Regions from separate parts of the Janthinobacterium sp. SUN211 genome, predicted to be linked through region 2. Evidence: predicted binding sites of a transcription regulator. Region 2 holds the regulator's gene; each other region holds the start of a gene.
The links. The regulator FNR, encoded in region 2, switches genes on or off when oxygen is low (the NO sensors DNR and NnrR bind a similar motif). The targets are predictions, from matches to a motif close to TTGATNNNNATCAA.
Positions count from the first base shown of each region.

Region 1: the regulator FNR is predicted to act here: its motif matches at 1,634-1,647, upstream of cydD (thiol reductant ABC exporter subunit CydD).
Region 3: the regulator FNR is predicted to act here: its motif matches at 4,055-4,068, upstream of O3301_RS25160 (IPT/TIG domain-containing protein).

Region 1 is NZ_JAPWIC010000005.1:431,819-438,350, reverse strand. Features, by position in the region: gene cydD (thiol reductant ABC exporter subunit CydD) at 1-1,569, opposite strand, end outside; gene O3301_RS19365 (GbsR/MarR family transcriptional regulator) at 1,708-2,259, shown strand; gene O3301_RS19360 (PEP-CTERM sorting domain-containing protein) at 2,549-3,115, shown strand; gene O3301_RS19355 (hypothetical protein) at 3,261-3,440, shown strand; tRNA gene O3301_RS19350 (tRNA-Arg) at 3,525-3,599, opposite strand; tRNA gene O3301_RS19345 (tRNA-Pro) at 3,694-3,770, opposite strand; gene glmM (phosphoglucosamine mutase) at 3,852-5,189, opposite strand; gene folP (dihydropteroate synthase) at 5,230-6,063, opposite strand; gene ftsH (ATP-dependent zinc metalloprotease FtsH) at 6,169-6,532, opposite strand, start outside.
Region 2 is NZ_JAPWIC010000003.1:62,558-69,089, reverse strand. Features, by position in the region: gene O3301_RS11555 (TOBE domain-containing protein) at 1-410, shown strand, start outside; gene O3301_RS11550 (response regulator) at 412-3,486, opposite strand; gene fnr (fumarate/nitrate reduction transcriptional regulator Fnr) at 3,736-4,494, shown strand; gene O3301_RS11540 (FixH family protein) at 4,498-5,022, opposite strand; gene ccoG (cytochrome c oxidase accessory protein CcoG) at 5,078-6,460, opposite strand; gene ccoP (cytochrome-c oxidase, cbb3-type subunit III) at 6,463-6,532, opposite strand, start outside.
Region 3 is NZ_JAPWIC010000009.1:207,468-213,999, forward strand. Features, by position in the region: gene def (peptide deformylase) at 1-217, shown strand, start outside; gene fmt (methionyl-tRNA formyltransferase) at 312-1,268, shown strand; gene O3301_RS25160 (IPT/TIG domain-containing protein) at 1,356-3,833, opposite strand; gene metH (methionine synthase) at 4,475-6,532, shown strand, end outside.

The DNA.
Region 1 (6,532 bases), on a different contig from region 2:
CAAGGCGTCCGTCACGCGCGCCGCCGTTTCGCTGTCCAGGTGGGCCGTCGGTTCATCGACCAGCAGCAAGTCCGCGTGCGGATGCAGGACCACGCGGGCCAGGGCCAGGCGCACGGCTTCACCGCCGGACAGGCCCTGCCCGCCATCGCTGAGCATGACGGCCGGCTGCGCCTGCGCCACGGCAGCCAGGTCGGCCAGGTGCAGCGCCTGCGTCACTTGCGCGGCATGCGCGCCCACGCGGCCCAGGGTCACGTTCTGGCTGACGGAGGCGGCAAACACGTGGGGACGCTGGCCCATCCACGCCATGCGCTGGCGCAAGGTATTCACGGTGCCGTCGGTCAGGCGCACGCCGCCGATGCGGATCTCGCCCCCGCTGGCGGGCAGCAGGCCGGCCAGCAGGGACAGCAAGGTGGTCTTGCCGGCGCCGCTGGCGCCCAGCAGGGCGACGTGTTCGCCGGCGCGCACGGTCAGGTCGAAGCCGTCGAAGACGCGCGCCTCACCGGGATGGGCAAAGCGCAGTTGATGGATTTCGATAGCGGGCGGCGGCGCCACGGCCATGGCGGCGGCGGAGACGGCAGCGGCTGCCACGCCGGCGCCGGGCAGGGGCACGCCTTCGGCCGCCAGGTCGTGCAGGCCGGCCAGGCCCGCTTCGCCGGCCGCCTTGTCGTGCCAGACGGCGGCCAGTTCGCGTAAGGGTTCGAAAAACGCGGGCGCCAGCAGCAGGATGAACAAGCCCTGCCCCAGGCTCAGTTCGCGGCCCCAGGTGCCGAAATTGATGCTGCCCAGCAAGGAAAAACCGATAAACGCGGCCACCATGGCGACACCGAGCGCGGAAAACAGTTCCAGCACGGCGGACGACAGGAAGGCGATGCGCAGCACCACCATCGTGCGCCGGCGCACGGATTGCGACGAGGCGTCCAGGCGTGCGGCCGTGGCGTCGACGGCGTCGAGCGCGCGCAGGGTGGCCAGGCCGCGCAGGCGGTCCAGCAGAAACGCGTTCATGCCGCCCATTTCCACCATCTGCGCGCGGCTGGCCGCTTGCGCGCCCATGCCCACGAGGGCCATGAAGACGGGAATCAGGGGCGCGGCGATGAGCAGGATCAGCGCGGCGATCCACGACAGGGGCGTCACCACGGCGAGGATCACGAGCGGCACGAGCATGACTTTCCAGCGCGCGGGCTTGTAGCGCACCAGGTAGGGCACGATGGCTTCGGCCTGTTCGGCGATGACGCTGGCCGCCTGCCCCGACTGGGCGCGCTGGCGGTCCAGCGGCGAACGCTGCGCCAGCGCTTGCGCCACTTGCGCGCGCAAGGTGGACAGGTGGTCGCGCGCCGCCGCATACATGCGCCGCGCGCCCCACGCTTCGCAACCGGCGCGCAGCACGCCCAGCAGCAGCACGCCGGCGGCCGGCAACAGGGCCGCGCGCCAGGGTGCACCGGCCAGCATGGCTTGCACGGCCCAGGCCAGCAGGGCCGCTTGCGGCAGCCACAGCAACGCGGCGCCGCCCTGCGCCAGGCTGGCGGCACGGGGAAGGATAAAGCGGGGCAAGGACAGCGGCGTGGTAGGCATATCTATACTTTTTGAGTTTTCAGAATTTTCTGTAAATTCGATATTTTGTATAATACTGCGAAACATGACATATATCAATTGACCCTGCGGGTGTGGCGTGAAAAAATTCAGATAATTATGAAAACTCAACATATCCAAATGACGCCGCTGATCCTGACCTTCGTCAGCCATTTCGGCGAGATGGGCAGCCGCTGGGGCTTTAACCGGACAGTGGGGCAAGTGTACGCCTTGTTGTTTGTCGCAGAGCATCCTTTACACGCGGATGAAATCGCGGAACACCTGAGTTTTTCACGCTCGAACGTGAGCATCGGCTTGAAGGAATTGCAGGGCTGGGGCTTGATCCGCCAGTCGCGCATCCCCGGCGACCGGCGCGAGTATTTTTCCTCGCTGGGCGATGTGTGGCAAATCTTCCGCGTGGTGGCCGCCGAGCGCCGCCGCCGCGAAGTGGCGCCCACCCTGACGGTGCTGCGCGAATCGCTGCTGGCGCCGGCCACGGAACCCGTCGACCAGTATGCGCAGGAGCGCATGCGCGAAATGTATGAACTGGTCGACCTGGCCAACACCTGGTTCGACGACTTGCAGCGCCTGTCGCCCGAATCGATGGCGCAGCTGATGAAAATGGGCGCCAAGGTGCAAAAGCTGCTCAATGCCAAGGATCGCCTGTTCGGCGTCAGCAATAACAGCGACTGAAACCCGCCGCCCCTCTCCCTACTCAATGCATTGCTAGCACAAGCTAGCGTGCCTTGTCACGCCATTTCCGCTCGCCGCGCAGGCTTTCGCCAGCACAGCCATACATAGCCGTATGCGATGTTGTCAAGCATGCCAATAGCATTATTTAAATTGTATTAATTTACATCAAGACTAAGCTTGCATATGCGTACTCACGCAAAGGCGACCGGGCGACAAGTCGACCTCCCTGACCGGACGGCGCGCACCCTGAAGCAGTGAAATGTCTGCAATAAAATAAAAGGGGATTTTCATGAAAAGCATAACAAGCATTGCCATACGGGCATCCATGCTGGCCGCCCTGACGGCCTGCATGGGCGTGGCACAGGCTGCTACATGGGTCGATGTGGGACCGGCCAGCGGTTTCAGCATCGAAGGCAGCACCGTCACTTACTCGCCGTCACCTGCCCTCATGGTGAAATACTATAACGACAATCTCGTGCCGCAGAGTCCCACCGACATCCAGGGCTATATCAACGGCGTTTTCGGCACCAGCCTGGGTGCGGCCGTCTCGTTTTGCGACAATGCCACCTCAGGCTGCACCGCCGGCACCACGGCAGGCGCCAGCGGCGGGGTGAATTCCTTCACGAGTGCGGCGGACTATGATTACCTGGCCATCCATTTCGGCCAGGGCGAACTGGTCTTCCACTGGGCAGCGCCCGTCGCAGCCGGCACGACCTTCACGGTGGAAGGCTTGCCCAAGGACCTGAGCAATTACCGCGCCTACGTTTCCGCCATCCCTGAACCGGAAACCTATGCCATGCTGCTCGCCGGCCTGGGCCTGCTCGGCGTTATGGCGCGCCGCCGCCAGGTAAAATAAGAGCATCGGGCAAGACCCTCAACACGGCGCCGGCGCACCCTTGTTTACAGCGCGCTTGCGCCGCGCCGCCCACTCTTTACACCGTCTTTATGCCCCTCCCGCTATGCTGACCGGCATCTTCAGTCATCGTTGCGAGGGAGTCCACATGCATGAATCCCCATTCCAGCCGCGCGCGCGCCATGCGCTGCGCCAGCACTTGCCCGTGCGCGAACGGCTGCGCCTGGCACGCCTGGCCAGCAAGAAAGTACTGTCGCTGTGTTCCGCGCTGCTGTGCGCGGCGCCGCTGCTGTATTTGCTGAGCTTAGTGCTGGGCGCGCAGCCCTGAACAGCTGCGCGGAAACCGGATGCGGGGGAAAGATGGGGTGCGTTGCGGCAGCTTGCCGCCGCGTGATTGTGGCCAGTATGAAACTGGTCCGCCCAGAGGGAATCGAACCCCCATTCACGGTTTAGAAGACCGTTGTCCTATCCGTTGAACGATGGGCGGAGAGGTGCAGTATTTTAATCCATGCGCGCCAGCAATGAAATGCCAGCGCGGAATAGAAAACGGGCTGTCATTTCTGACAGCCCGCTTATGACTTTGGTCGGAGTACAAGGATTCGAACCTTGGACCCCCTGGTCCCAAACCAGGTGCGCTACCGGGCTGCGCCACACTCCGAAGACAAGATAATAACGCCCCCACCCAATTTCGTCAATTGCCATAGACGAATTAGATGGAAATAACTATCGGCGCCTGCCTTTACACAGCCACTTTATCCGCAATGCGGCGCGCCATCGACTCGGCCTTTTCCTTATCTTTCGCCTCGACCATCACGCGGATCAGCGGCTCGGTGCCGGAAGCGCGGATCAGCACCCGGCCCGTGTCCCCCAGCTCGGCCTCGACCAGTTCTTTTTCGGCCACCATGGCGGCATTTTTTTGCCAGTCGAAACCGGGCGCCACGCGCAGGTTGATCAAGGTTTGCGGGAACAGCACCAGTTCGGCCAGGCATTGCTGCAGGCTCTGGCCGCTGCGCTTGAGGGCGGACAATACTTGCAGCGCGGAAACGATGCCGTCGCCCGTCGTGTGCTTGTCCAGGCACAGCAGATGGCCGGAACCTTCGCCGCCCAGTATCCAGCCCTTTTCCTTCATGACTTCCAGCACGTAGCGGTCGCCCACCTTGGCGCGCGCAAAGCCGATGCCCTGCTGCTTGAACAGCACTTCCAGCGCCATATTCGTCATCAGGGTGCCGACGGCGCCGGCCACGGGGCCCGTCGCCAGGCGGTCCTTGACCATGACGTACAACAACTCGTCGCCGTTATACAAGCGGCCCGTGGCATCGCACATGATCAGGCGGTCGGCGTCGCCATCGAGGGCGATGCCCAGGTCGGCGCCGTGCTCGACGACGGCTTCGGCCATGGCCTTGGTTGCCGTGGCGCCGAAGCCCGCATTGATATTGAAACCGTCGGGCTTGTTGCCGATGGCGATGACTTCCGCGCCCAGCTCATGGAACACGTGCGGCGCGATATGGTAGGCGGCGCCATGCGCGCAATCGACGACGATCTTCAGGCCGCGCAAGTCCAGCTCGTTCGGGAAGGTACCCTTGCAAAATTCGATGTAACGGCCCTGGGCATCGTCCAGGCGCTTGGCGCGGCCCAGCTTGTCCGAGGGCACGCAAGCCATGGGCTCGTCGAGTGCCGCTTCGATTTCCAGTTCCACGCTGTCGGGCAGCTTGGTGCCCTGGCCGGAAAAGAACTTGATGCCATTGTCGTGGTACGGGTTGTGCGAGGCGGAAATGACCACGCCGGCCGACAGGCGCAGCGCCCGCGTCAGGTAGGCAATTGCCGGGGTCGGCATGGGGCCGGCCAGCATCACATCCACGCCGGCGGCCGACAGGCCCGCCTCCAGCGCCGCTTCCAGCATGTAGCCGGAAATGCGCGTGTCCTTGCCGATCAGCACCGTCGGTCGCGCCTTGCCGCCTTGCGACTTGGCCAGCACCTTGCCGGCAGCATAGCCGAGGCGCATGACGAAGTCGGGGGTGATCGGAGCCGTGCCCACCAGGCCGCGGATGCCATCCGTGCCAAAATATTTACGCGTCATAGTATTTCTCTTTTTGTTGTTTATGATAAATCTTACAGGCTCAGTGTGCCATGCGCCAGACCTTCAGTGCATCGACGGTTTCAGCTACATCATGCACACGGATAATTTCCGCACCTTGCGCTACCGCAGCAAGTGCACCGGCGACACTGCCGGCCAGGCGCTGCTCGACGGGACGTCCCGTGACGGCGCCGATCATCGACTTGCGCGACAGCCCGGCCAGCACGGGCAGGCCTAGTTCGCTGCGCAACTGGCGCGTGGCGCGCAATAAGGCGTAGTTCTGCTCCACCGTCTTGCCGAAGCCAAAGCCGGGATCGACGCACAGGCGCTCGCGGGCGATGCCGGCCGCCGTCATCGTGTCGATGCGCTCGCGCAGGAAGTCGATGACTTCGCGCACCACGTCTTCGTACTGCGGCTGGGCTTGCATGGTTTCCGGTACATTTTGCATGTGCATGATGCACAGCGCGCAATCGCTGTCCCGCACGGCGTCGATGGCGCCCGGCGCGCGGAAACCGTTGATATCGTTGATCATGTCGGCGCCCGCCAGGATGGCTTCGCGCATCACTTCAGGCTTGTAGGTGTCGACGGACAGAGGCTTGCCGCAGTCGCGCAAGGCGTACAGCACCGGCATGACGCGCTGCAACTCGTCTTGCAGCGGCAGCGGCGGCGCGCCGGGGCGGCTCGATTCGCCGCCGATGTCGATGATGTCGACACCGTCCATGATCATCTGCTCGGCGCGGGAAATGGCAAATTCCAGGTGCTGGTACTGGCCCGCATCGGAAAACGAGTCGGGCGTGATGTTCAAGATGCCCATCACCAGCGCCTGCGTGCCCTGCAGGTTGAAGCCGAAACGGCCGAATTGCAAATAGTGTCGCATGTGATTCTTTGTAGTCGTCAGGAAAAAACTGCGGCGGCAACGAAAAAGGGCAAGGATTGCTCCTTACCCTTCTCTTGCATGCCGCTAATCAGGCAGTGGTCGCTATCAGGCTGGCGCCGTCACGTTGGGCGAGATGCCGCCCGTGCCGCTGTCGCCCGCATTGCGGCGAGGCGGGATGACTTTCGGTGGACGCGGCTCCAGGCCGGCCATGATGTCATTGATTTGCTCTGCATCAATGGTTTCCCATTCCAGCAAGGCTTTGGTCATCATTTCGACCTTGTCGCGGTTGCCTTCCAGCAAGGTGCGCGCCAATGCATATTGCTTGTCGAGAATGTTGCGGATTTCAGCATCGACCTTTTGCTGCGTCGCTTCCGAGATCGTCTTCGTGGCGCCACCGAAGAAACCTTCGTTTTCGCTGTCTTCATAGACCATCACGCCCATGCTGTCGGACATGCCGAAGCGGGTCACC
Region 2 (6,532 bases):
ATCAATTCCTGGGCAAGGTGACCGAACTGAAACAGGGCGCCGTCAACGATGAAGTCACCCTGGAATTGCCCGGTGGCCAGCACATCGTGGCCATCGTCACGCAGGGCAGCAGCGCGAGCCTGGGCCTGGTGCCGGGTGCGGAAGCGTTTGCGCTGATCAAGGCGTCGTCCATCATCCTCGTGACGGACAGCCAGGGCGCGCGCTTTTCCGCGCGCAACCAGCTGGCCGGGGTCGTGACGCGCGTGCAGACGGGCGCCGTCAATACGGAAGTGGTGCTGGACTTGCCGCGCGGCGGCACGATTGCCGCCATCATCACCAACCAGAGCAGCACCGACCTGGGCATCGAGCTTGGCAGCAACGTGACGGCCATCTTCAAGGCGTCCAGCGTGATTCTGGGCGTGCCCGCCTGATTTAATCCTGCAGGCGCGACAACCAATCCGCCGCCGCCGCCAGCGCCTGTTCCAGTTCCTGCGCCGTGTGCGCCAGCAGCGCCGGCACCTCGTCCAGGCGGCCCGCATCGATGGCTTCCTCGGTGGCGAACGCGGCGCGGATCAGGCGTTTCGTGCCCAGGGTGCCGACGGAGCCGCGCACGCTGTGCAGGATGCGTGCCACGTCGCTGTGGCGGCCCGCCTGCAACGCCGTTTCGGCCTCGTGCACGGGCGTCATGCCCTTGTTCAGCGCGTCTTCCACCATGCGCCGCAGCACGCCGCGCCCCTTCGCATCGCGTCCCATCACGCGCATCAGCGGCGCCATGGAAAACACTTCCTCATCGGCGACGTGTGCGGGCTCGGCCGTCTGCACTTGCGGGCGCTTGGGCAGGTGGCGCAGGATGACTTCCATCATTTCTTCCACCACCACGGGCTTGGCGATGAAATCGCTGATGCCGGCCGTCATGCAGCGCTCGCGCTCGGACGCCAGCACGCCCGCCGTCATGGCGATCACGGGCAGGTGCAAGCGCAGTTCCGTGCGGATGATGTGGGTGGCGCTGAAACCGTCCATGACGGGCATCTGCATGTCCATCAGCACGATGTCGTAGCGCAGCGCTTCCGTGCGCAGCCGTTCCACGGCTTGCAAGCCGTCGCCCACCACGTCCAGGGTGGCACCCATGTGTTCGAGGATGCCGCGCGCCACGGCCTGGTTCAGGTGGTTGTCTTCCACCAGCAGGAAGTGCACGCCGGCCAGTTCCGTGCCCAGCGGCTGGTGCAGCATGCGTTGCTCGCCGCCGTCGTCCTTGGCGATCAGCGCCTGGTGCAGGGCGTCGAACAGGCTCGAGCCCGTGATCGGCTTCATCAGCACGACGTCGGCCTCGGCCGCGCTGGAGATTTCTTCCAGGTGGTTGCGGGCGAAGGCGTTGACCATCACCACGATGGGCTGGCGCTGGCCGCTGGCCGCCTGGCGGATGGCCTTGGCCGTGGCCAGGCCATCCATGACGGGCATGTGCCAGTCGGCCAGCACCACGTCGTACGGTTGCTGCTGCGCCAGGCGTTCGCGGTACAGCTCGATGGCGGCAAAGCCGGAGTCCACTTCGTCGGCCAGCCAGCCCCATGCCTCGATCAGCTTGACGATCAGTTCGCGCGTGGTGCGGTTGTCGTCGGCCACCAGCAGGCGCAGCTGGCCCAGCGCCGGCGTGCGCCGCGTTTCGGCCGGCTGCGCCAGCATTTCGAAGGGCACGCTGAACCAGAAGCGGCTGCCCTTGCCTTCGCTGCTGGCGACGGCGATGTCGCCGCCCATCATGTGGATCAGCTGCTTGCTGATGGCCAGGCCCAGGCCCGTGCCGCCGAAGCGCCGCGTGATGCTCTGGTCGCCCTGGGAAAACGCGGCAAACAGCTGCTGTTGCTGCAGTTCCGTCATGCCGATGCCCGTGTCGCGCACTTCGAAGCGCAGCCAGGCGCGGCCGCTCTCGCTCTCGGCCAGGCTGACGGCCACCACCACTTCGCCGCTTTCCGTGAACTTGATGGCGTTGCCGGCCAGGTTGACGAGGATTTGCTGCAGGCGCTGGGCGTCGCCCACGAGGCGCCGCGGCACGTCGGGCTCGACGGCGATGGCCAGTTCCAGCTCCTTTTCGCCCGCATTCATCGTCATCGTCGTGGCCAGGGTATTCATGACTTCGTCGAGGTCGAATTCGACGGGCGACAACTCCATGCGCCGCGCCTCGATCTTCGAATAGTCGAGCACGTCATTGAGGATGCCCAGCAGCGACTGGCCCGCCACTCTGACCATGGTCAGATACTTGCGCTGTTCCGTGTCGAGCCTGGTATTGCCCAGCAAATACACCATGCCCAGCACGGCATTGAGGGGCGTGCGGATTTCATGGCTCATGTTGGCCACGAAATCGCTCTTCGCGCGGTTGGCCGCCTCGGCCCGGTCGCGTTCCTGTTCCAGCTCCGCCGCGCGCGATTCGAGTTCCTGCTGCAGGCGGTCGCGTTCGCTCATCAGGCCGTTGAACGCTTCCGTCAGTTCGCCGATCTCGTCGCGCTGCTGCACCGGCACGGGCGTGAAGCGGCTGCCGCTGGTGCGCAGGGCTTGCAGGGTGTCGCGCAGGCGCACCAGCGGCGACAGCAGGCGCACGGTGACCCAGCCCAGCACGAAGGCGGCCAGCAGCGAGGCGAGGATGCTCCACAGCACCAATCGGTACAGCACGCCATCGAACGGTTCGAAGGCATCCTCGACGGGGAGCGAGGCGGCCAGCAGCCAGTTCACGGATTTCAGGCGCTTGAAGCTGTTGACGGCCGTGATGCCGCGGCTGTTGGTGCTGACCATGCTGCCTTCGCCATCTTCCTTCAGCAGCTGGGTCGTCGTCAGGTTGGCGTTCGGCTTGCGCGGTTGCAGCAAGCGGCTGGTATCGGGGTGCAGCACGTAGCGCGGCACGGCGCCGCGCGTGAGAATGAAGTAATAGCCGTTCTTGCCGATCTTTTCCGAGCGCAGGCGGCCCAGCAGGTTGTCCTTGTACAGGCGCAGCACGCCGATCACCACGCCGGCCACCTGGCCATCGGCGGCCAGCACGGGCGCCACCATCTGCACGATGGGCATGCCGCTCGACTTGCCCAGCATCGGTTCGGTGATCATGGGCTGGCGCGTGCGCAGGACGGTCTGGAAATACTCGCGCTCGGCGACGTTGATGCCGGCACGCCCCGCTACCTCCGGCATGTCGGCCACGACGGCGCCATGCGCGTCGAGCACCAGCACGTCATCGAACAGCACCAGCATCGAGCGGCGCGAATAGTATTCGCGCAATTGGGCGGGCCGGGCGATCAATTCCGGCGGCTGCTGTCGGGCCGTCAGGGTGACGATCTGCAGCAGCATGCCCAGCTTGTCGTCGAGCTCGGCAGCGGTGCGGGTGATCAGGGACGATTGCTGGCTCAGCAGTACTCGGGTGAAGTCGTCGCGCATGTGCTGCACCTGGATCATGGTGACCAGCGCGATCATGGCGATCGAGGTCAGGCTGGTGGCCAGCGCGACTTTTGCTTTAATGCCGAGAGGCTTCATGATTTCCTTTTCAGTACCGGGCGGCACAGGCGGCAGATAATGCTGTCAGGAATTTTCCTATCAATGCCCCAGCTTGGCAAGCGCCGCCGCGCAAATTGCCCGCCCCGTACGGGCTTTTGACGATGTTGCCATATAATTAAAGGCTGGACGTCGTTTATTCGCCGAATTTACGGTGAAATTGGTATACGGCAACCCTGTATGCGGCTGTATGCAGTAAACTTGTTGTTGCATTTTCTAAAAGGTACCGACATGACTGAAGCGCTACTCACTCCAACCTTGCCCACCGTGAACGTGGAGGCGTTGCGTGCGCGATGCTCGACCTGCAGCATGCATCAATTGTGCCTGCCGATGGGCCTCGATGTGGGCGACATGGACAGGCTGGACCAGATCATAGGCCGCCGCCGCAAGATTGTGCGCGGCGCCTCGCTGTTCCGCATCGGCGACTCGTTCCAGAACCTGTATGCGATCCGCCTGGGGCATTTCAAGACGTACCAGATCAATCCGGGCGGCGAAGAGCAGGTGACGGGCTTCCAGATGGCGGGCGAACTGCTGGGCATGGACGCCATCAGCGCCGACCGCCACCACTGTAATGCGGTGGCGCTGGAAGACAGCGAAGTGTGTGAAATCCCGTTTTCCAGCCTGGAACAATTGCTGGGCAATATGCCGACCCTGCTGCGCCATTTCCACCGCATGATGAGCCAGGAAATCACGCGCGAGCAAAGCGTCATGCTGTTGCTGGGCAATATGCAGGCGACGCAGCGCTTTGCCGCCTTCATCGTCAACCTGGCGTCGCGCTATGAAGCGCGCGGCTATTCGGGCAGCAATTTCCAGCTGCGCATGTCGCGCGAGGAAATCGGCAACTACCTGGGCCTGACCATCGAGAGCGTCAGCCGCCTGCTGTCGAAGTTCAAGAAGGAAGGCTGGCTGCGTGTCTCCAACCGGGAAATTGAAATCCTGCAGCCGGCGAAACTGAAGGCGATTACGGCCGGCACGGACGTCTGCAAATAAGACTTACAGTTCCTCGTCCGCATGCAGCGCGATGCTGCGCTGCAGCGGCCAGGTCCAGATGCCGGACAGGCGCCACTCGCGTTTGTCGTTTTCCACCAGCACTTGCCAGCGGCTGCGCTCGAGCATCGGCAGCGCCACGGAAAAATTGCCGGCCGCATCGGGCTGTACCAGCACCTTGATATCCTTTTCCGGCAGGGTCGCATGCGCTAGGTGCAGCTGCAAAGGCGCCTGATAGGCCTTGCCGAAGCTGTGCACGGAACCGGTCAGGCGCGCTTGCGCCACGTCATACGACAGGCGCGTATCCATCGCCAGGTCGCTGGCGATCGTGTCGCGCTTCAAATCCTGGTTGATCGCCTTGCCCTGCTTGTAATAATCGCCCACCACCAGCGCATCGGGCTGCGTAAACGCGATATAGCCCATGAAGCTGCCGACGACCACGGACAGGCCGGGGCCGATCATCAGCAGCCATGGCCAGCGATGCTTGTACCACGGTGCAACGGGTGCTTGCAGTTTCAGACTGTCGGACATGGTATTTCTCCTGTGTAAACGGCCAATCCCCATGCGGGGACTGGCCTTCCTGCTATTACCGCGGCACGATGAATACCGCGCTTTCACGCACATGCAGCGATGGGTCGTCCAGCGATTGCAATTCGATCGCAATCTTGTTCGAGCCCTTCTCTCCCACGCCGTGCGGCACGCGCAGGCGGATCGGCCAACCCAGCGTTTCCGTCGGCTGCAAGGTCACTTCTTCGCGCGTCAGCAAGGTCAGGCCCGGCAAGCCGGAAGCGCTGATTTTGAAATGCTGGCTTTGCTCCGATGTGTTCATGATCTGCAGGCGGTAGACGTTTTCGATCATGCCGTCTTCCACTTCGCGTCCCATGGAACCGCGGTCGCGGATCACGTCCATTTTCAGGGGCGTGCGCAGGGCCAGCGAAGTACACACGGCGATGATGATCAGGGCCAGGATGGAAGTGTAGATCAAGACGCGCGGGCGCATGGCGCGCTGGCGTATCTGCTTCGAATTGAAGTTGTTTTCCATCGCATGGTCGGTACTGTAGCGTACCAGTCCCCGTGGCCGGTCGACCTTGTCCATCACGCTGTTGCAGGCATCGACGCAAGCGGCGCAACCGATGCATTCATACTGCAGGCCGTTACGGATATCGATGCCGGTCGGACACACCTGCACGCACAGGGTACAGTCGATGCAATCGCCCAGCTTGTCGTTGTTGCCGGCCTTCTTGCTCATGGCGCCACGTGGTTCGCCGCGCTTGGCATCGTAGGTGATGATCAGGGTGTCCTGGTCGAACATGGCGCTCTGGAAGCGCGCGTAGGGGCACATGTATTTGCACACCTGCTCGCGCAGCCAGCCCGCGTTGCCGTAGGTTGCCAGACTGTAGAACAATACCCAGAACCATTCCCAGGGACCGAAGTTCAGCGTGGTCACCGACTGCGCCAGTTCCTTGATCGGCGTGAAGTAGCCGACAAAGGTAAAGCCCGTCCACAGGGCGATGGCGCCCCATACCAGGTGCTTGGCCGTCTTCTTGAACGCCTTGCGCACGGAGGGGCCCTGCTTGTCGAGGGCCATGCGCGCGCTGCGCGTGCCCTCGATGCGGCGTTCGACCCACAGGAAAATTTCCGTGTATACCGTTTGCGGGCAAGAGAACCCGCACCACACCCGCCCGGCAATGGCCGTGACGAGGAACAACAAATACGCACAGATGATCAGCAGGGCCGCCAGATAGATGAAATCCTGGGGCCACAGCACGACGCCGAAAATGTAGAACTTGCGCGTGGTCAAATCGAACAGCAGGGCTTGCCTGCCATTCCAGGTCAACCACGGCAAGCCGTAGAACGCGAGCTGGGTAAGCCATACGCATACCCATCGCCAGGTAGCGTAGCGTCCTTTGGCCTCGCGAGGGTAGATTTGCTCGCGGGCCGCATACATCTTGATGACTTGAGGTTCCATTTTTACTTTGCGGGTGCCTGCGGATTCGACAGGCTCCAGACATACGCCGACAGCACGTGTACCTTGGATTCG
Region 3 (6,532 bases), on a different contig from region 2:
GGTGCGCGCCCTGGACCGCCACGGCAAGCAGTTCGAACTGGAAGCCGATGGCTTGCTGGCCGTCTGCATCCAGCATGAGATGGATCACTTGCTGGGCAAGGTATTCGTCGAATACCTGTCGCCGCTCAAGCGCAACCGCATCAAGACCAAGATGATCAAGGAAATCCGCGGTCTCGAACGCGAAGCGAGCCTGCGCGCACAGAATCGCCGTTTCTAAGCCGCTTTTGCAGTACTGCTGATAGACTGACCGTAACACCCTGCCAGCCTGGCGCCTCCGGCGCGGGCCTGCGCACCTCACGTCAAGGAACCATATGAAAGTGATCTTCGCAGGCACGCCTGAATTTGCCGCCACGGCCCTGAAAGACTTGCACGAAGCGGGATTCGAGATTCCGCTGGTGCTGACCCAGCCCGACCGCCCTGCCGGACGCGGCATGCAATTGCACGCCTCGGCCGTCAAGCAATATGCACTGCAGCACGGCATCGAGGTGCTGCAGCCCTTGTCGCTGCGCATGGACAGCAAGGACCCGCAGCGCGCCGCCGAAGCGAAAGCGGCGCACGAGCGCCTGCTGACCACCGACTACGATGTGATGGTGGTGGCGGCTTACGGCTTGATCTTGCCGCGCAGCACCCTCGACATCAAACCCTGCATCAATATCCACGGTTCCCTGCTGCCGCGCTGGCGCGGCGCCGCGCCCATCCACCGCGCCATCGAAGCCGGCGACGATGAAACGGGCGTGACCATCATGCAGATGGAAGAAGGCCTCGATACGGGCCCCATGCTGGCCATCGAGCGCACGCCCATCGAGGCGGGCGATTCCACCGCCAGCCTGCACGACAAGCTGGCTACCCTGGGCGGCAAGATGATCGTCGAGACCCTGCGCAAGATGCAGCTGCAAGCGCTGGAAGCCGTGCCGCAGCCGGAAGCGGGCGTCACCTATGCGGCAAAAATCGCCAAGGAAGAAGCGGCGCTCGATTTCAGCCTGCCGGCGCTGGAACTGGGCCTGAAAATCCGCGCCTTCAATCCGTTTCCCGGCGCCTGCGGCCAGGTCGATGGCACCACCATCAAGATCTGGGCCGCCGACGTGCTCGAAGCGGACAGCAAGGAAGCGCCGGGCCAGGTGCTGGCAGCCGACGCCCAGCACGGCATCGTCGTGGCCTGCGGCAATGGCTCGCTGCGCCTGACGGAACTGCAAAAACCGGGCGGCAAGCGCCTGCCTGCGGCCGAATTCATCAAGGGCTTCCCCCTCGAAGGCAAGCGCTTCGCCTGACTTCACCGGATTGCACCGCGCCATCATGCCGATGGCCATAAAAAAAGGCTTGCCGCGGCAAGCCTTTTTTGTATCCGCCCCGCTAGCTTAGCGGCGCTGCACCTTCAGCAGGCGTGCGCCCAGGGACGACGACAGGCTGACCTCGAAACGGCCGCCGGCCGGCACGGCGCTCACGTCGACATTGGCTTTGCCACCCGTCAAGTCACTGGCGACCACCGTCTTGCGGCCATCGGCAGCCACGTGCATGACGGCGGCATACGGTTCCGCCTCGGCATTCCAGACCAGCGCCAGCTGGCCGCCGCTTTGCGCCGCATCAAACGTGGCATCGTTGGCGGCAGCCTTGCTGCGGCGCGCCGGGCGTTCCAGCTTGGCCAAAGCCTTGCCATTTGCCAACACTTGCACATCGCTGATTTCGCCCGGATTGGCGAAGCTGACGCGGAAGTGGCTCATGGCGTTGCCGCCATGATCGGCCACGGAGACGCCATCGAAGGGCAAGTCGATAGTCTGTCCAGACGCCGTCAACACGCGCAAGGTATAAGCATGGCCGCTGCCGCTGGCAGCGGCGCCGATGCGCGCCGACGAGGCAACGGCCGGGCGCAGGGCCACGCCGCCAGGCGTGATGCGGCCGGAAATGGTCAGGTAGCCGTTCTGGGCCACGGCCATGCTGGCGGCCAGCACATTGCTGCCCGTAATCTGCGTGCTGCGTTTTTCCAGGAATTGCTGCACCCGCGCATAGCTGTAGTCGGAGAACCAGGCGCCGCTGCAATAGCTCATCACGTCCTTCATCGGCGTGTTGCCATAGACTGCCTTGCTCAGCTGGCCGATGCTGCCTGCATAGTTGCTGTTGTACAGCGGTTGCGGGCCCAGATTGCCATTCGCATATGGGTAGTCGACAGCAGCGCCAGCCGGACCGCCGCACGCAACGTGCTGCAGCGAGTGGTTGTGGCCCAGCTCATGCACGAGCGTAGTGAGCCATAGAGGCCATTGATTGCCGAAGGGGTCGACCGATGCAACGCTCTTGAACTGGGCATCGAGGCCGATGGCCGACGTGAAGTCGTTGCCGCTGCTGCGCTCGTTGATGTAGGCCAGGCCGGCTGCGTTGGTGACGGACATCTTCGGCACGAAACCATAATAGTAGGCGCCGCTGTCTTCCATCGCGCGCCGGTTTTCCAGCTTGCCCAGGGCATCGCTCCACCAGCTGTCGGCCGTGCTGCTGCCTGGCAGGCTCAGCGCGGCGCGCGTCGTGATGCTGATATTTTCCGTCGCATACGGATACACGCGCAGCAGCGCGGCGCGGATCACCTCGGCGTCAGGCAGTTGCGCCACGCCATCATCGGTGCTCAAGGGTACGAGCACCAGACGGATCTTGGCCAGGCTGGCCACCACGGGCGCCGCTTCCTGGCTCACTTGCACGCCGTCATTGCCGACGGCCGTTACGCGCACGCGCACGCCGGGCAAGATCCAGCCTGCAGGCAGGACGGCACTGAAATTACCGTTGAAACTGTCATCGGTCTTCGTCGTCGGCAAGAGCGCCGGTCCCGTCATCGCGATGCTGCCCAGGTTGCTGCCATTGGCGGCGGTCGCATTCAAGGTGACCGCCGGGCTGGCCTGACCCGCCTGCGCGGCCAGCACGGACACGCGCACGGCGGCCGGCTTGCCGCGCGTCAAGCGCAAGGCCGTATTGCTGGCATTCAAATTCAGTACTTGCGCGAAATCAATGCTGCCCAGGGTAAAGGCCGACACCGTACCCGCATTCACGGCGATGCGCGACGCAGCCGCCAGCATCACGTTGCCCGTGGCCGCGGCCGGCGCGGACAGCAGCAGCTGGCTGGCAGTGGCGCTGACGATGACGGCCGGCGTATTGCCCACCGACGCCGAAGTGACCTGGTCGAGATTGCTGCCCTGCACCGTCACGGACAAGCCCCCGCTGTTGACGGCCGAGGTGATCGACGTCACCGTCACGCTGGCCAGCACCGTGTACGTGTCGCCGCTGAGCACATCGTTGTAGGGACCGCGCACCGTCAGCGCGCCTGTCGCCGCGCCCGCAGGCACCAGCACCGTCACGCTGCCTGCCGTCTGGCTTTGCGGCGTTGCCGCCGCACCATTGCCAAACTGCACCGCCGTCACGGCGCCCATGCCGCCGCCCGTGATCGTCACGCTGGAACCGACGCCGCCCGTCGCCGGTGCGACGCTGCCCACGCTCAAGGGCAGGTACACATTGACGTTATAGCTGGTGGCCGCCGTGCCGCTGGCGCTGACGAGGCTCAAGGCGCCCGATACGGGCACGCCCGGCATGGTCAGGGTGATGCTGGTGTCGCTGGCGGCGCTGGTGGCAACGGTCACGCCGCCCACCTGGAAAGCCGTCACGCGGCTCAGATTCGTGCCCGTAAGCACCAGACTGCCACCGACGGCGACATTCGCCGCCGAAACGGCCGTCACGGCAGGCAGCAGCACGGGCGTACCCGACGTGGTCGCCACCACCGTGTCGCCGCCCCCACCGCCGCCACCGCCGCAGGCGGACAGGCCCAGCATGACAAACAATGCGACAAGCAGATGGTTTTTCATGGCTGGCAACCATGTTGATGCAGCGCGATGCCGGGGAGGACACGAGATAAATGTGACATATTGGTGACTTTTGGTGAGAATTTAATTTCGAAGAACCAATATTATGGTTTAGTTCGATTCCCAAAGACAACTATTAATGCTTTTGATTCAATTGGTTTTGATAATAATTAAAATATCTGCTTGGCAAACTTTACTCTGAGCATTATTCCCCTCACTCTGTGTTGGCTAAAATCAAAATTACTTTCCTTTGCAGCTATTGCCATTCAACTCATTAAAAATATGCTGATGCGGCGCAAATAATGTGGAAATTTTTCCACAGCCTAGACGCCATATTGTTCTGCCAACTTTGCTGGAAGAATTAACGTTTTGAGTAAGATTTTCAGGAATGTAATTTTCAGAAGCAGGCGTGGCGACAGGCGATGTGTTGCAAGAAGGCCTGCCGTGGGGCGAACGGCCGCTTTTGCTTAAAACCAAAGCAGCCTGATGCCGTATAATTTTAGACCCGGTGAAATCAGGCGATTGCCACCTTCTGCCTGCCCTACCCGGCCGGCAACTCTCCGTCAGCTGATCCTGCTGACCCGCATCCGCCTCGTAACGTCTTGTCGCCGCGCCGCCGCCCGTTTGCCTATTGAAAGCATGAAATGAACGATACCGTGATCCCCGCCATGTCCCCGACCGAAGCCACCTTGCGCGCCATTCTGGCGCAGCGGATCATGATTCTCGACGGCGCCATGGGCACGATCATCCAGCAATACAAGCTCGACGAAGAAGCGTACCGCGGCGGCCCCGCCGGCCGCTTCATCGATTTCGCCGCGCCGGCCGACAGTGGCGCGCGCGAACTGTTCGTCAAGGGCAATAATGAGTTGCTGACCCTGACGCAGCCGCACATCATCCAGGAAATCCACGAGCGCTACCTGGCGGCCGGCGCCGACCTGATCGAAACGAATACCTTCGGCGCCACGACCATCGCGCAAGACGATTACCACATGGCCCACCTGGCCTATGAAATGAACGTGCAGGCCGCCAGGCTGGCGCGCGCCGCCTGCGATAAATATTCCACGCCGGACAAGCCGCGCTTCGTCGCCGGCGCCCTGGGGCCCACGCCGAAGACGGCGTCGATCTCGCCGGACGTGAACGACCCGGCCGCGCGCAACGTCACCTTCGACCAACTGGTGGCCGCCTACCTGCAGCAGACGCAGGGTCTGGTGGAAGGCGGCGCCGACGTATTGCTGGTGGAAACCATCTTCGATACCTTGAACTGCAAGGCGGCCCTGTTCGCCATCGACCTGTTCTACGAGCAAAACCCGGATGTCGTGCGCCTGCCGCTGATGATTTCCGGCACCGTCACGGACGCGTCGGGACGCATCTTGTCGGGCCAGACCGTGCCCGCCTTCTGGAATTCCGTGCGCCACGCGAAACCGCTGACCATCGGCCTGAACTGCGCGCTGGGCGCTGCCCTGATGCGCCCGTACGCGGAAGAGCTGGCCAAGATCGCCGACACCTTCGTGTGCATCTACCCGAACGCGGGCTTGCCCAACCCCATGAGCGACACGGGTTTCGACGAGTTGCCAGCCGACACGTCCGCCCTGCTGCGCGAATTTGCCGATGCGGGCTTCCTGAACATGGCGGGTGGCTGCTGCGGCACCACGCCCGAGCACATCGCCGCCATTGGCGAGTTGCTGTCGAAAAACACCCCGCGCACCGTGCCGGTCCCATCGCATGACCTGCGCCTGGCGGGCCTGGAACCGTTCGTCGTCAATGACGAGTCACTGTTCGTCAACGTGGGCGAGCGCACCAACGTCACGGGCTCGAAGGCGTTCGCGCGCATGATTCTCAACGAGCAATATGACGAGGCGCTATCCGTGGCCCGCCAGCAAGTGGAAAACGGCGCGCAAGTGATCGACATCAACATGGATGAAGCGATGCTCGATTCGCTGGCGGCCATGACGCGTTTCCTGAACCTGATCGCCTCGGAACCCGATATTTCGCGCGTGCCCATCATGGTCGACTCGTCGAAATGGTCAGTCATCGAAGCGGGCCTGAAATGCGTGCAGGGCAAGGCCATCGTCAACTCGATTTCCATGAAGGAAGGCGAAGAGGAATTCCTGCGCCAGGCCAAGCTGTGCCGCCGCTACGGCGCGGCCGTCATCGTCATGGCCTTCGATGAGAAGGGCCAGGCCGACACCTTCGAGCGCAAGATCGAGATTTGCGCGCGCGCATACCATTTATTGATCGATGCGCTGGACTTCCCGCCGGAAGACATCATTTTCGATCCGAACATCTTTGCCGTCGCCACCGGCATCGAAGAGCACAATAATTACGCCGTCGACTTCATCAACGCCACGCGCTGGATCAAGGAAAACCTGCCGTACGCGAAGATCTCGGGCGGCGTGTCGAACGTGTCCTTCAGTTTCCGCGGCAACGATCCAGCCCGCGAAGCCATCCATACCGTATTCCTGTACCACGCCATCAAGGCCGGCATGACCATGGGCATCGTCAACGCCGGCATGGTGGGCGTGTACGACAACCTGGACCCGGAATTGCGCGAGCGCGTGGAAGACGTGGTGCTGAACCGCCGCGAAGACTCGACCGAGCGCATGATCGAATTTGCCGGCACCCTGAAGGCGGGCGGCAAGGCCGAGGCGCAAACCCTGGCCTGGCGCGAAGGCACGGTGCAGGAACGCCTGTCGCATGCGCTG